One region of the Pseudarthrobacter cellobiosi genome, then DNA from elsewhere that is predicted to be linked to it. Evidence: riboswitches for the same ligand, from Rfam matches in the RefSeq annotation. Region 1 holds a riboswitch; the other holds the start of a gene.
What was found. A riboswitch is a leader RNA that binds a small molecule or an ion and turns the genes downstream of it on or off. The one in region 1 is predicted to bind thiamine pyrophosphate.

Region 1 (5,788 bases):
CAGTGGACGACGCCGGATCGATGGTGAGGAAGTCCACGTCCGTCAGGTCAGCGCCCGGCAATTCGTGTGCGGCCACTGCCGCTTCCGCGTCCCGGACCGCCTCCGCCGGGTATGGCCCCGGCAGTTCCAGCTCGGTACGCAGGGCGCTCAGCGCCGCCGCGAGGTCGTTGGTTTGCTCGTGGACATTGGGGGCCAACCTATGATGTGACACGAAAGTCAGGTTAGCTCGATTTCCACGGATCGTGCACGCCGGCCGTCCGCCACGCGGAGGATTGTCAGGACGCGCCCGCGTCCAGGGCGGCCAGGAGTGCCGCGGCCGCCGCTGCGGGGTCGGAGGCTTCGGTGATGGCACGCACCACAACAACCCTGCCGGCGCCGGCCTCCACCACCTGCTCCACGTTGCCAAGATCGATGCCTCCGATGGCAAACCAGGGCAGCGTGGCCTGGGTGCCACCGGCAGCGCGGACTGCTTCGGCCGCGTACCGCACGAGGTCAAGGCCGACGGCGGCCCGGCCCGGTTTCGTCGGAGTGGCCCAGACCGGTCCTACGCAGAAGTAGTCCAGGCCGCTTTGGTCAGTCAGCCCGCCAGACAGCCGGATGGCGCCTTCGATCTGCTCGGCGGTGTGGGTTGAAAGCCCGATCGATGCCCGCCCGCCGAGGAGCGTGCGGGCGGAAGCGACCGGCAGGTCTTTCTGCCCGATGTGGAAGACGGGGGCGCCGGACAGTAGCGCGATATCGGCACGGTCGTTGACGGACCACAGCTTTCCGTGGCGTTCGGCCGCGGCCTGAAGCACGGCCAGCAGCTCCAGCTCCTCCGCCGCCTCGATCGCCTTGTCCCGGAGCTGGATGATGTCCACGCCGCCGGCAAACGCCGCGTCCACAAACTCGCCAAAGTCCCCGCGGTCCCGGCGCGCGTCGGTGCACAGGTACAGCCTGGCGCTGTGCGGGAGGCCGGTGTTTATGCCGCCGGCGGGGTCTGTTCCGGTCAAGGATTCGGGAGCGGCGGAGGGGGCGGAGGGCGTGCCTGCAGCGGCGAAGGATTGCGCGTTCATGGAAACCAGCCTAAGTCCCCTAAACTGGGCGGGTACTGCGGGAGCCCGTTGCAGCCGTCACAAAGCGGCCGGGCTGAGAGGGCGTCAGAGCCGACCGCTTGACCTGATCCGGCTAGTACCGGCGTAGGGAAGGAACATATGCCCCCCGCAATAAGCAGCCCACCCGAGACCGCATCAGCCAGCCCGGCCGTCCTGCACGCCGACGTGGCCGTCATCGGCGGCGGAGTCATCGGCCACGCCATAGCCTGGGAGGCCCGGCGATCCGGCCGTTCCGTCGTGCTGATCGATGACGCGCCCGGGAACGGCGCCAGCTGGGCAGCCGCCGGCATGCTGGCCCCTGTGAGCGAACTGCACTACCAGGAGGAAGACCTCCTTGAGCTGATGCTGGCATCCTCCGGCCTGTGGCCTGCCTTTGCGGCGGACCTCGCCCTGGCCGGGGCTGGCGATACCGGATATCTGACGACGCCGACGCTCGCCATCGGCGCGGACGCTGCGGACCGCCGCGCGCTGATGGACCTCCGGGCCGTGCAGCAGGCCAGCGGCCTGGTGGTGGAACCCCTGACTGTCCGTGAGGCCAGGACGAGGGAATCCCTGCTTAGCCCGGCCATATCCTGCGCCCTGGACATCCCCGCCGACCACCAGGTGGATCCACGGAAACTGGTGGCGTGCCTCCAGGAAGTCCTGGCCGTCCACGAACCGGGAGCAGGAACGGCCGTGGCAGGTGCCCGCGGGGGATTCGCCGTTGACCAACGGGCTGCTTCCCTTCTTTGGGAGGACGGCCGCGTCACTGGGGTGAGGCTCGCCCACGGCGGAAGTGTCCGGGCCGGGGAGACCATCGTGGCCAACGGATTGCAGGCGGGGTCGCTGGATGGCCTCCCGGTTGGACTGCACCTGCCCCTGCGGCCCGTCTACGGTGACATCCTGCGCCTTGCTGTTCCGGAGCACCTGCGTCCGCTCCTCACCTCGACGGTCCGTGGAATGGTCCATGGCGTGCCGGTCTACATCGTTCCCCGGCAGGACGGCACGGTGGTGATCGGGGCAACGCAGCGAGAAGATGCGCTCGCCGGGACGGGCGACGCTGCTGTCTCGGCCGGCGGCGTGTACCAGTTGCTGCGTGACGCCCAGGTCCTGGTGCCGGCGGTCTCGGAGCTGGAACTCCTGGAATGCACGGCACGGGCAAGGCCGGCGACCCCGGACAACGCCCCTCTCCTCGGCCGCGTACGGGCTTCCGCACCAAGGACGGGGAACACAGCGAACATTGCCGGGCTGATTGTTGCCACCGGATTTTTCCGCCACGGAGTGCTGCTTGCTCCGGTGGCGGCGGCCATCTGCCGGGACCTGCTGGACGGCCGGTCGGACCCCCGATGGGGGGCCCTCAGCCCGGCCCGCTTTTCAGGAAAGCACCACGTAGCCGGTACACAGTCGCCGCGTAAGGACATCAGCAGCACGAAGGACCTCGACACACAGAAGGAATCAGCATGAACATCACCCTCAACGGCTCGCGCCATTCCGTGGCGGACGACGCGTCCATCACCACCCTCATCAGCCAGATCACTGGCCGTCCCCTCGCGGCCAACGGCCAGGCGACAGACGGGCAGAAACTCGGCGTCGCCGTCGCCCATAACTCCGAAGTAGTACCCCGCAGCCAGTGGTTCGTCACGGCGCTCGCCGAAGGTGACGACGTCGAACTGGTCACAGCAGTCCAGGGAGGCTGACACCATGACAGTAACCAGCAACATCAGCACACAGAACCGGCCCGAGGACACTGACCGGCTGGTCATCGACGGCGTCGAGCTCGGCTCCCGCCTCATCATGGGCACCGGTGGCGCCCCCAGCCTCGACGGGCTGGGCGCAGCCCTGCTGGCGTCCGGAACCGAACTGACCACGGTGGCCATGCGGCGCTATTCGCTGGCTGAATCGGGGTCCCTTTTCCAGCTCCTGGTGGACCACGGGATCCGGATCCTGCCCAACACCGCAGGCTGCTTCACCGCCCGGGACGCGGTCATGACGGCGGAACTGGCCCGCGAAGCGCTGGAAACCGACTGGATCAAGCTGGAAGTCATCGCCGACGAACAGACCCTGCTGCCGGACGCGGTGGAGCTCGTGGATGCTACAGAACAGCTTGTAAACCGGGGCTTCAAAGTGTTCGCCTACACCAACGATGACCCGGTCCTGGCCCTGCGGCTGGAAAACCTGGGTGCCACCGCGGTCATGCCGCTCGGAGCTCCCATCGGCACCGGCCTGGGAATCCTGAATCCACACAACATCGAACTGATCGTCTCGCGCGCCTCGGTGCCCGTGGTGCTGGACGCCGGCATCGGCACGGCATCCGACGCCGCCCTGGCCATGGAGCTTGGCTGTGATGCTGTGCTGCTGGCCACGGCAGTCACGCGTGCGCAGAACCCGGCACTTATGGGGGAGGCCTTCAAACACGCCGTCATCGCCGGTAGGCTGGCGAAAGCGGCCGGCAGGATTCCGCGCCGCGAGCACGCCCTGGCGTCATCGGCCATGGAAGGCCGGGCAGAGTTTCTCTAGGCCGTTTTCTCCAGGCCTGGCGCCCTCGGCCTGCCGGGGCGGCTCACCGGACGAGCCAAGGAGGCCGCTGTGGCCGGCAAGGAACACAAACTCACCAGGGAGCGGATCGACGCCGTCCTCGAGGCGCTGCCCGACTGGCGGTACCGGTTGGGCGGGCTGGTCACTGTCTATAAAACGCCGACGGCGGCCGCCGCACTGGAGCTGATTGCCGCCGTCGGACGCCTCGCGGAACAGCAGAACCACCATCCGGACCTTGAGTGGCGCTACAACAAGGTCCATCTCCGCTACACGTCCCACGACGCCGGCGGCGAGGTCACTGAGCGGGATGCCGCTGCTGCAGCGGCAGTGAGTGCGGCTGCGGCACGGCTCGGAGCCACCGCCCAACCGGTTAGTTAAAAGACGGTGACCACCACCCTGCTGGGTGGTGGTCACCGGTACTCAAGGCATCGTCCTTGCTACATCTTGAGCGCCTGAGTCAGCCGCTGCGTATCGTGGCTTGCCCGGGTCCGACCCAGGTAGATGACCGTCCCGACGGCAGCGACGGTGCCGAGCGCCATGGGCAGGATCCAGGGAATCCACGTCAGGCCCGGCTGGTAGCCAAAACCTGCCGCGATGAAGATGATCCAGCTCACCGCGCCCACCACAACGGCAACCCCTGCGGGCAACCCTGTGCCGTACCGGGTGTGGCGCTTGTCATTGGCCCAGACAATAAAGCCTGCGGCTGCTGTGACCAGGACAACGATGGTCAGTGAAAGCATGGGATCTCCTCGGAAAGCAGCGGCCAACCGCCAGGGCGGTTGGCCGCGGACGTGCTAGAACTGGCCGAAACCGACCTTGCGGGCCTCTTCGGCGCCGATTTCCACGTAGCCCAGGGCGCTGCCGGGAACGATGATGATGCGTCCCTTGTCGTCCTTGAGGCGGAGTTCGGTGCCCTTGGTGATGGCTTCTTCAACGACCGTGGCTACAGTGTCAGCGTCCTGAGCTGATTCCAGGATGATTTCGCGGCCAATGTTCTGAATGCCGATCTTAATTTCCAAAAGGGGGCCTCCCAGCCAATCAAAGTTTCTTGGGTTCTCTTATTTGTAGTCTAGGACTCTTTGGGGAAGCGCGAGATTCCGCGCCAAGCTAAACGGTAAATGAGGTCGCTGGCCACATCGAGGTCCAGGTTGCCGTCCGTTTCCAGCCAGTAACGCGCGCTGACCTGGGCCATTCCGGCCAGGCCGCGTCCCAGAAGCTGCGCCTCCAGGTGGGGGAGTTTGGTGTCCTCGGCAATCACGCGTGCCACGGCGTCCGCGAATGTCTTGTTGAATGTCTCGAGACGTGAACTGACATCGGGGTCGTTGATGAGGTCCGATTCGAAGACCAGGCGGTGGGCCTGGTCGTCGCTGGCGATGAAGCGGTAGTAAGCACGCATCACGGCCTGGACACGTTCGTCGTTGTCGGTAGTGGAGCTCAGGGCACCGAGCATCAGGTCCGTCAGCGACGCGAGATGGCTGTCCAGCAGGGCAAGATACAGCTCGCGCTTGGACGGGAAATGCTGGTACAGCACCGGTTTGCTGACATGGGCCGTTTCGGCGATTTCATCCATGGCGGCGCCATGGTAGCCGTTGGCGACAAATACCTCCTGCGCCGCCGCGAGGAGCTGCGCCCGGCGCTCATCCCGGGGAAGCCGGGCGGACCTCTGGCCCGCGGTCCGTTGAGGTGCGGCCGGTTCGCCGCCGGACGCCCGGTCAGCCCGTGCTTCATGGACCACAGTTGCCCTACTTTCCCTTGCCGTTACCTACACAATACTGCGCGGTAATATGACCGTGCGGCATCTCGGGGCATACATTGAAGTATGGCTTCGACTTTGACCGCAAATGATTCCTCTGTATCGCTTAAGCCGCTGGTGGAGCCCGCCGGTGAACTGACGCTGGCCGAGGTGGAACGCTACTCGCGGCACCTCATCATTCCCGAAATCGGAGCGGTGGGGCAGCGGCGGCTGAAGAACGCCAAGGTGCTGGTCATCGGGGCCGGGGGACTGGGTTCGCCCGCACTGCTCTACCTGGCAGCAGCAGGCGTGGGGACCCTGGGAATCATCGACGACGACGCCGTTGACCTCAGCAACCTGCAGCGCCAGGTGATACACGGCGTCGCCGACGTAGGACGGCCCAAGATCGAATCCGCGCAGGACGCCATCGCGGCCCTGAACCCGCTCGTGG
Region 2 (5,788 bases), on a different contig from region 1:
GTGCCATCGGCGGCACGGTCCCGGGCGTGGCGGGCAACGGCTCCGCCGCAGGGGAGGCAGCCGGCGTGTCGGTGCCGTGGGAGGAAATGCTTGGCATGGTGTGTGGCGTCCTTTGCTTCGGGTGCTCCTTGCCCCGATTGTAACGCCGGTAACTGGAAGCAGCATTCAGTCAGCGCCCTCAGGTACCGATCTGTTGCCGGTGGTTCCGCCGTCTTTCAGCCCGGGTGTGAGAGAATGTACATGGCTGGAGGCCGACCCACATTCGGACTCCGGTCCGGTGGCTTGTTTCAAGACCGCCAATGATGAGCAGGGCAGGCTTCGGATTCTCTGATCCGGCTTCCCGCAATTCCATTGGTCGGCACCTGGTTGTGGCGTGTAGAACAACGGGTTTCAGGACACAGCCGACGGCTCCCACGGGCTGCCGCACCCCTCTGCCGGTGCGAACCTGGGAGTATCCACTTGACTTCTGTCAACGCCTGCGGGTTTGACAATATGTGCCCCAATGGGTGCCGGATGTGGGGGTACGTCAGGGGCAGGAGTGTTGCCACATATGGAAAACGAACAAGCACCAGCCGTTAATGATGAAGCCGTCGCCGAGGCTACGGAAGCGCCCAAGAAAGTCACCCGGACGCGTCGGAAGGCAGTGCCGAAGGCCGCAGAGCCCGCACCCGTGACTGACGCCGACGCCCAGACTGAGCCTGCGGCAGATGCCGCACCAGAGCCTAAGGCGCCGGTGCGCCGGACCCGTGCACGTAAGACGGTGGTCGCCGCCGAACCGTTGCCGGCCTTCGCCGTTGAGGTTCTGGAAGCACCAGCCGCCGTTGTTACCGAGACCGCCGTAGAGACTGCCGCGGTGGAGACTGCCGCCGTCGAATCCGCGACCCCTGAGGCTGCAGCGGAGACCAAGCCTGTCCGCCGCCGCCGCGTGGCCACCCGCAAAACCTCGGCCCCCGACGTCGCTCCTGCGGCCGTAGAACAGACAGCTCCGGAGCAGGCAGCCCCTGAAACTGCAGCAACGCAGGCCCCGGAAGCAGAGGAGGTCGCCGCTGCGGCGGCCGCCGCGCCCGCAGCAGCCGCCGTCGCCCCCGTCAACGCTGCCCCGGTCAACGCTGCCGCCGCGCCGGCTGAAGAGCCAGCTTCTGCTGAGACTGCCAGCCCGTTCAGTTCACTGTTCCTTGAGCCAGCGTCCACCACATCCGTACTTTTTCAGGCCCCTGACCTCAGCACCGTGGTCCGCCCCGCGCCGGTTGCTGCCGTGGTTGAAGAGCCGGAAGAGGACGACGTCGAAGAAGGCGAAGCGGACGACGCCAACGGCCGCCGCAGGCGCCGCAGCCGTGGACGCCGCGGGCGTAGCCGCACCGGCGAAAGCGATGCTGACGCCGATAACGAAGGCGACGACGGCGCAGCCGAAGAAACCGATGAGGACTCCGCCGGGCAGGCCGATGAGGGCGTGACGTCCCGTCGTCGCCGCCGCCGCCGCCGTGGCGACCAGGACCTGGAACTGACCGGAGGAGAAGGCGACGACCCGCCCAACACGGTGACCCGCGTCCGCGCGCCCCGCGCCGCCACCGAAGCGCCGGTCAACAACCGCGTCACGTCCGTCAAGGGCTCCACCCGCCTCGAAGCCAAGAAGCAGCGCCGCCGCGAATCCCGCGACACCGGCCGCCGCCGCACAGTCATCACCGAGGCCGAATTCCTGGCCCGCCGTGAATCCGTTGACCGGCAGATGATCGTCCGCCAGCGCGACGACAGAATCCAGATCGGCGTCCTTGAAGACGGCGTCCTGGCCGAACACTTTGTCTCCAAGACCCAGCAGGACTCCCTGATCGGCAACGTTTACCTCGGCAAGGTGCAGAACGTCCTGCCGTCCATGGAAGCGGCGTTTGTTGACATCGGACGCGGCCGCAACGCCGTCCTGTACGCCGGTGAAGTGAACTGGGAAGCCGTTAACCTCGAAGGCAAGCAGCGCCGGATCGAAAACGCGCTCAAGTCCGGCGACACCGTCCTGGTCCAGGTCACCAAGGATCCCGTGGGCCACAAGGGTGCACGCTTGACCAGCCAGATCTCGCTGCCCGGCCGCTACCTGGTCTATGTGCCCGGCGGCTCCATGACCGGCATCTCCCGCAAACTGCCCGACGTCGAGCGCAACCGCCTCAAGCGCATCCTCAAGGACCGCCTCCCGGAGCACGCCGGCGTCATCGTCCGCACCGCTGCCGAAGGCGCCTCGGAAGAGGAGCTCACGCACGACATCAACCGGCTGCGCGCGCAGTGGGAGGGCATCGAAAGCCAGTCCACGTCCACCAAGATCCTCGCGCCGGAGCTGCTCTACGGCGAACCTGACCTCACCATCAAGGTGGTCCGTGACGTCTTCAACGAGGACTTCTCCAAGCTGATCGTCTCCGGTGAAGAGGCCTGGGACACCATCGAGGCCTACGTCACCTACGTGGCCCCGGACCTCGTGGGCCGCCTGGAAAAGTGGACCAAGGACCAGGACATCTTCGCTGCGTGGCGGATCGATGAGCAGATCCACAAGGCCCTGGAACGCAAGGTCTTCCTGCCTTCGGGCGGCTCGCTGGTCATCGACCGCACCGAAGCCATGACCGTGGTGGACGTCAACACCGGCAAGTTCACCGGCAGCGGCGGCAACCTCGAGGAAACCGTCACCAAGAACAACCTCGAGGCAGCTGAAGAAGTGGTCCGGCAGCTCCGGCTCCGCGACATCGGCGGCATCATCGTCATCGACTTCATCGATATGGTCCTCGAATCCAACCGCGACCTGGTCCTCCGCCGCATGGTGGAATGCCTGGGCCGCGACCGGACCAAGCACCAGGTGGCCGAAGTGACCTCGCTGGGCCTCGTGCAGATGACGCGCAAGCGCATGGGCACCGGGCTCCTGGAAGTCTTCGGCGAGCAGTGCGAAACCTGTGCAGGCCGCGGGATCGTCACCCACGACGACCCCGTGGAACACCGCCGCGCCAATACGGTAGCCGCAGAGCACCACGTGCAGCGTGTGGACAGCCGCCCGGAAACCCAGCGCACCGATAACATACGCACCGACAGCCAGCGCCCGGACAGCCAGCCGGGTGGCCGCACTGACCGGAAGCGCCGCCGCGGACGCGGCGGACAGCCGCTGGAAACGGTACCGGCAGCTCCGGTGCAGATCCACACGGTCCACCCGGAAGCCAGCGATGCCGAGCGCCATGCGAAAGCGGAGGCCACGCGGGCAGCGCTTGCGAACATTGCGGCCGCAGCCCACGCTGCGCATCTGCATGACGACGAGGTGGCTCACGCATCCGCTGCCGCGGGCCGGCAGCCTGCGGCTCCGGTGCCGGCTCCGGTTGGGCAGTCCGAAACCGACTCCAACGGCCGCCCGGCCGCAGTGCTGACATTCGGCGGCGAACAGGTGGTGCTTCCGTTCGTGGCGCACCACGATGACCAGCCGCACGCACCTGCCCTGACACTTGACCGCCTCGCGGAGGCCTTCGCCCACCTTGGCGAGCCGGCACCTGTAGCGGAAAGCACGCCGTCGGCAGTCCAGGCAACTGAAACCCAGTCGGCCGAACCTGCCCGCCAGCGGCAGCCAGCCGTGGCGGAGAAGGATTACTCCGACCACACCGAGGAGCCCCGCGCCCGCCGTCCCCGGCGGAACCGGAGTGCCAGCCGTGCCCAGGGCGCAGCCAACGCCACGTCCGTAGAGCATCACGAAGCCGCTCCGGCGGCTCCCGCCGGACACACCCACGCCGCCAAGGCGCCGGAGCCCGTCAAGGCTCCTGTGGCCGACAAACCGGTTGCCGCCAACGCGCCCATCATCCTGGGCGTAGGAGTTCCGGCCTCGGAGCTCTGACCAAGCAGTAGGGCAAGCCAATACAACGGCGCCCGGACGTGCCTGTGAATCACAGGCTGCGTCCGGGCGTCCGGCGTTAAGTCCCGGGGAGCGCTAGGCTGGTGACTGACACGGGGTGCCGCGCAGAGAGCCGGCTGAGATCCACACCCGTTGAACCTGTCCGGTTAGCACCGGCGAAGGGATGTCTCCTTTGGCTTCAACTTCTGTCCTTCCCCCTGCAACACCCGCGGCGGCTCTGCTGGAAGCCCCAGCAACCCGGGCTGAGGTCCGGCCCGCACCAGGCCGCTCTTCTGCGGTCCGGGTGTTGCGTGACGTTCCGCGGGTGCTGTCCATTGCCGGATCGGACCCTTCAGGGGGCGCGGGCGTCCAGGCCGACCTCAAAAGCATTGCCGCCCTTGGCGGCTACGGCATGGCGGCCATCACCGCGCTGACGGTCCAAAACACCCAGGGGGTCCAGGCGGTTCACGTCCCGCCTGCGTCCTTCCTGGGCCAGCAGCTTGATGCCATCAGCGACGACATCACCATCGACGCGGTCAAGATCGGCATGCTGGGCGACGCTGCGGTGATAGGCGTGGTCCGCGACTGGCTGGAAAAGGTGCGTCCCGCCGTCGTCGTTCTTGATCCGGTGATGGTGGCCACGAGCGGCGACCGGCTGCTGCAGGAGTCTGCCGAGGCGGCCCTGCGGGAGCTGCTCCCGCTCGCGGACCTGATCACCCCCAACCTGGCCGAACTGGCCATCCTGGTGGGGGAGCCGCAGGCGAGGGAATGGCACGACGCGCTCGGGCAGGGGCAGCGGTTGTCCGCCGCGACCGGTGCCACCGTACTGGTCAAGGGCGGCCATCTCGACGGCGGTGCGTGCCCGGATGCCCTGGTCAACGCTGCCGGGCTGCTCGCCCAGGAGGTGGTGGAGGTGAGCGGGGACAGGATCCCCACGCGCAACAGCCACGGCACCGGCTGCTCGCTGTCATCGGCCATTGCCACGGCTCAGGCCCGGCTGGGGGACTGGGAAGCCGCATTACGGCAAGTGAAGCCCTGGCTGGTGGGCGCGCTGCAGGCCTCTGACCAACTTGAGGTGGGCGCGGGCAACGGCCCCATCAACCACTTCCACCACATGCAACAGGTTCCGGCAGCCGGCGAGTTCGCAGAGACGCTGCGCCGGGCGTCGGAGCCGGATCTTGCAGCCATCTACGGGCTGGATTTCATCCGCGACCTGGAGGCCGGCACATTGGCTGAGGAACAGTTTGCCTATTACCTCGCCCAGGACGCCATCTACCTCAACGGCTATTCGCGGGTCCTCGCCCGGGCCAGCGCGCTGGCGCCCACGGAAGCCGCCCAGCTGTTCTGGGCAAAGTCGGCCCAGCAATGCCTTGAGGTCGAGTCCGAACTGCACCGCACGTGGCTAAGCACCAGGACAGTGGACTCCGTCCTGGGACCTGTCACCAAGTCCTACGTGGACCACCTGCTGGCGGCCTCTGCCTCCGGCAGCTACGCGGTCCTCGTGGCGGCGGTACTGCCGTGCTTCTGGCTGTATGCCGAAGTGGGACAGACTCTCCACGCGGAGTTCCTGGCTGCGGGTGCACCGGCAGCACATCCTTATGCCGACTGGCTCCGGGCCTATGCTGACGAGGATTTCGCCCAGGCCACGCGTGACGCCATCGCCTTGGCTGACGACGCCGGCCGGAGTGCTTCCGCGGATGAACGGGCGGCGATGCTGGTGGCTTTCAGGCAGTCGTGCCGGTTCGAGGTGGAATTCTTCGACGCGCCGCGAATTCATTCCTGACAGGCTGCGGCCCTTGCGGCCTGTACGATAGTCAGGCACGGTTTTGGATTGTCAGTGCAGTACCTGCTTGTGGGTCCTATCACAGACAACCTGCCGTAACCAGCCTCATTTGCGGCCGAAGGCAAAATTAGCGTATTCTAGATCTTCGGTGCTTACGCCAACAC

Region 2: linked by a shared signal. The riboswitch ahead of thiD (bifunctional hydroxymethylpyrimidine kinase/phosphomethylpyrimidine kinase) and the one ahead of thiO (glycine oxidase ThiO) in region 1 are both predicted to bind thiamine pyrophosphate.

What each region holds. Positions count from the first base shown of each region.
Region 1 is NZ_JAMXBK010000024.1:136,570-142,357, reverse strand. It holds gene NG701_RS11055 (RNB domain-containing ribonuclease) at 1-211, opposite strand, end outside; gene thiE (thiamine phosphate synthase) at 276-1,052, opposite strand; TPP riboswitch at 1,080-1,200, shown strand; gene thiO (glycine oxidase ThiO) at 1,191-2,534, shown strand; gene thiS (sulfur carrier protein ThiS) at 2,531-2,767, shown strand; gene NG701_RS11035 (thiazole synthase) at 2,772-3,587, shown strand; gene NG701_RS11030 (4a-hydroxytetrahydrobiopterin dehydratase) at 3,657-3,983, shown strand; gene NG701_RS11025 (hypothetical protein) at 4,043-4,345, opposite strand; gene NG701_RS11020 (DUF3107 domain-containing protein) at 4,400-4,624, opposite strand; gene NG701_RS11015 (TetR/AcrR family transcriptional regulator) at 4,675-5,340, opposite strand; gene moeB (molybdopterin-synthase adenylyltransferase MoeB) at 5,425-5,788, shown strand, end outside.
Region 2 is NZ_JAMXBK010000021.1:46,331-52,118, reverse strand. It holds gene NG701_RS07000 (vitamin K epoxide reductase family protein) at 1-97, opposite strand, end outside; gene NG701_RS06995 (Rne/Rng family ribonuclease) at 551-3,844, shown strand; TPP riboswitch at 3,946-4,043, shown strand; gene thiD (bifunctional hydroxymethylpyrimidine kinase/phosphomethylpyrimidine kinase) at 4,026-5,624, shown strand.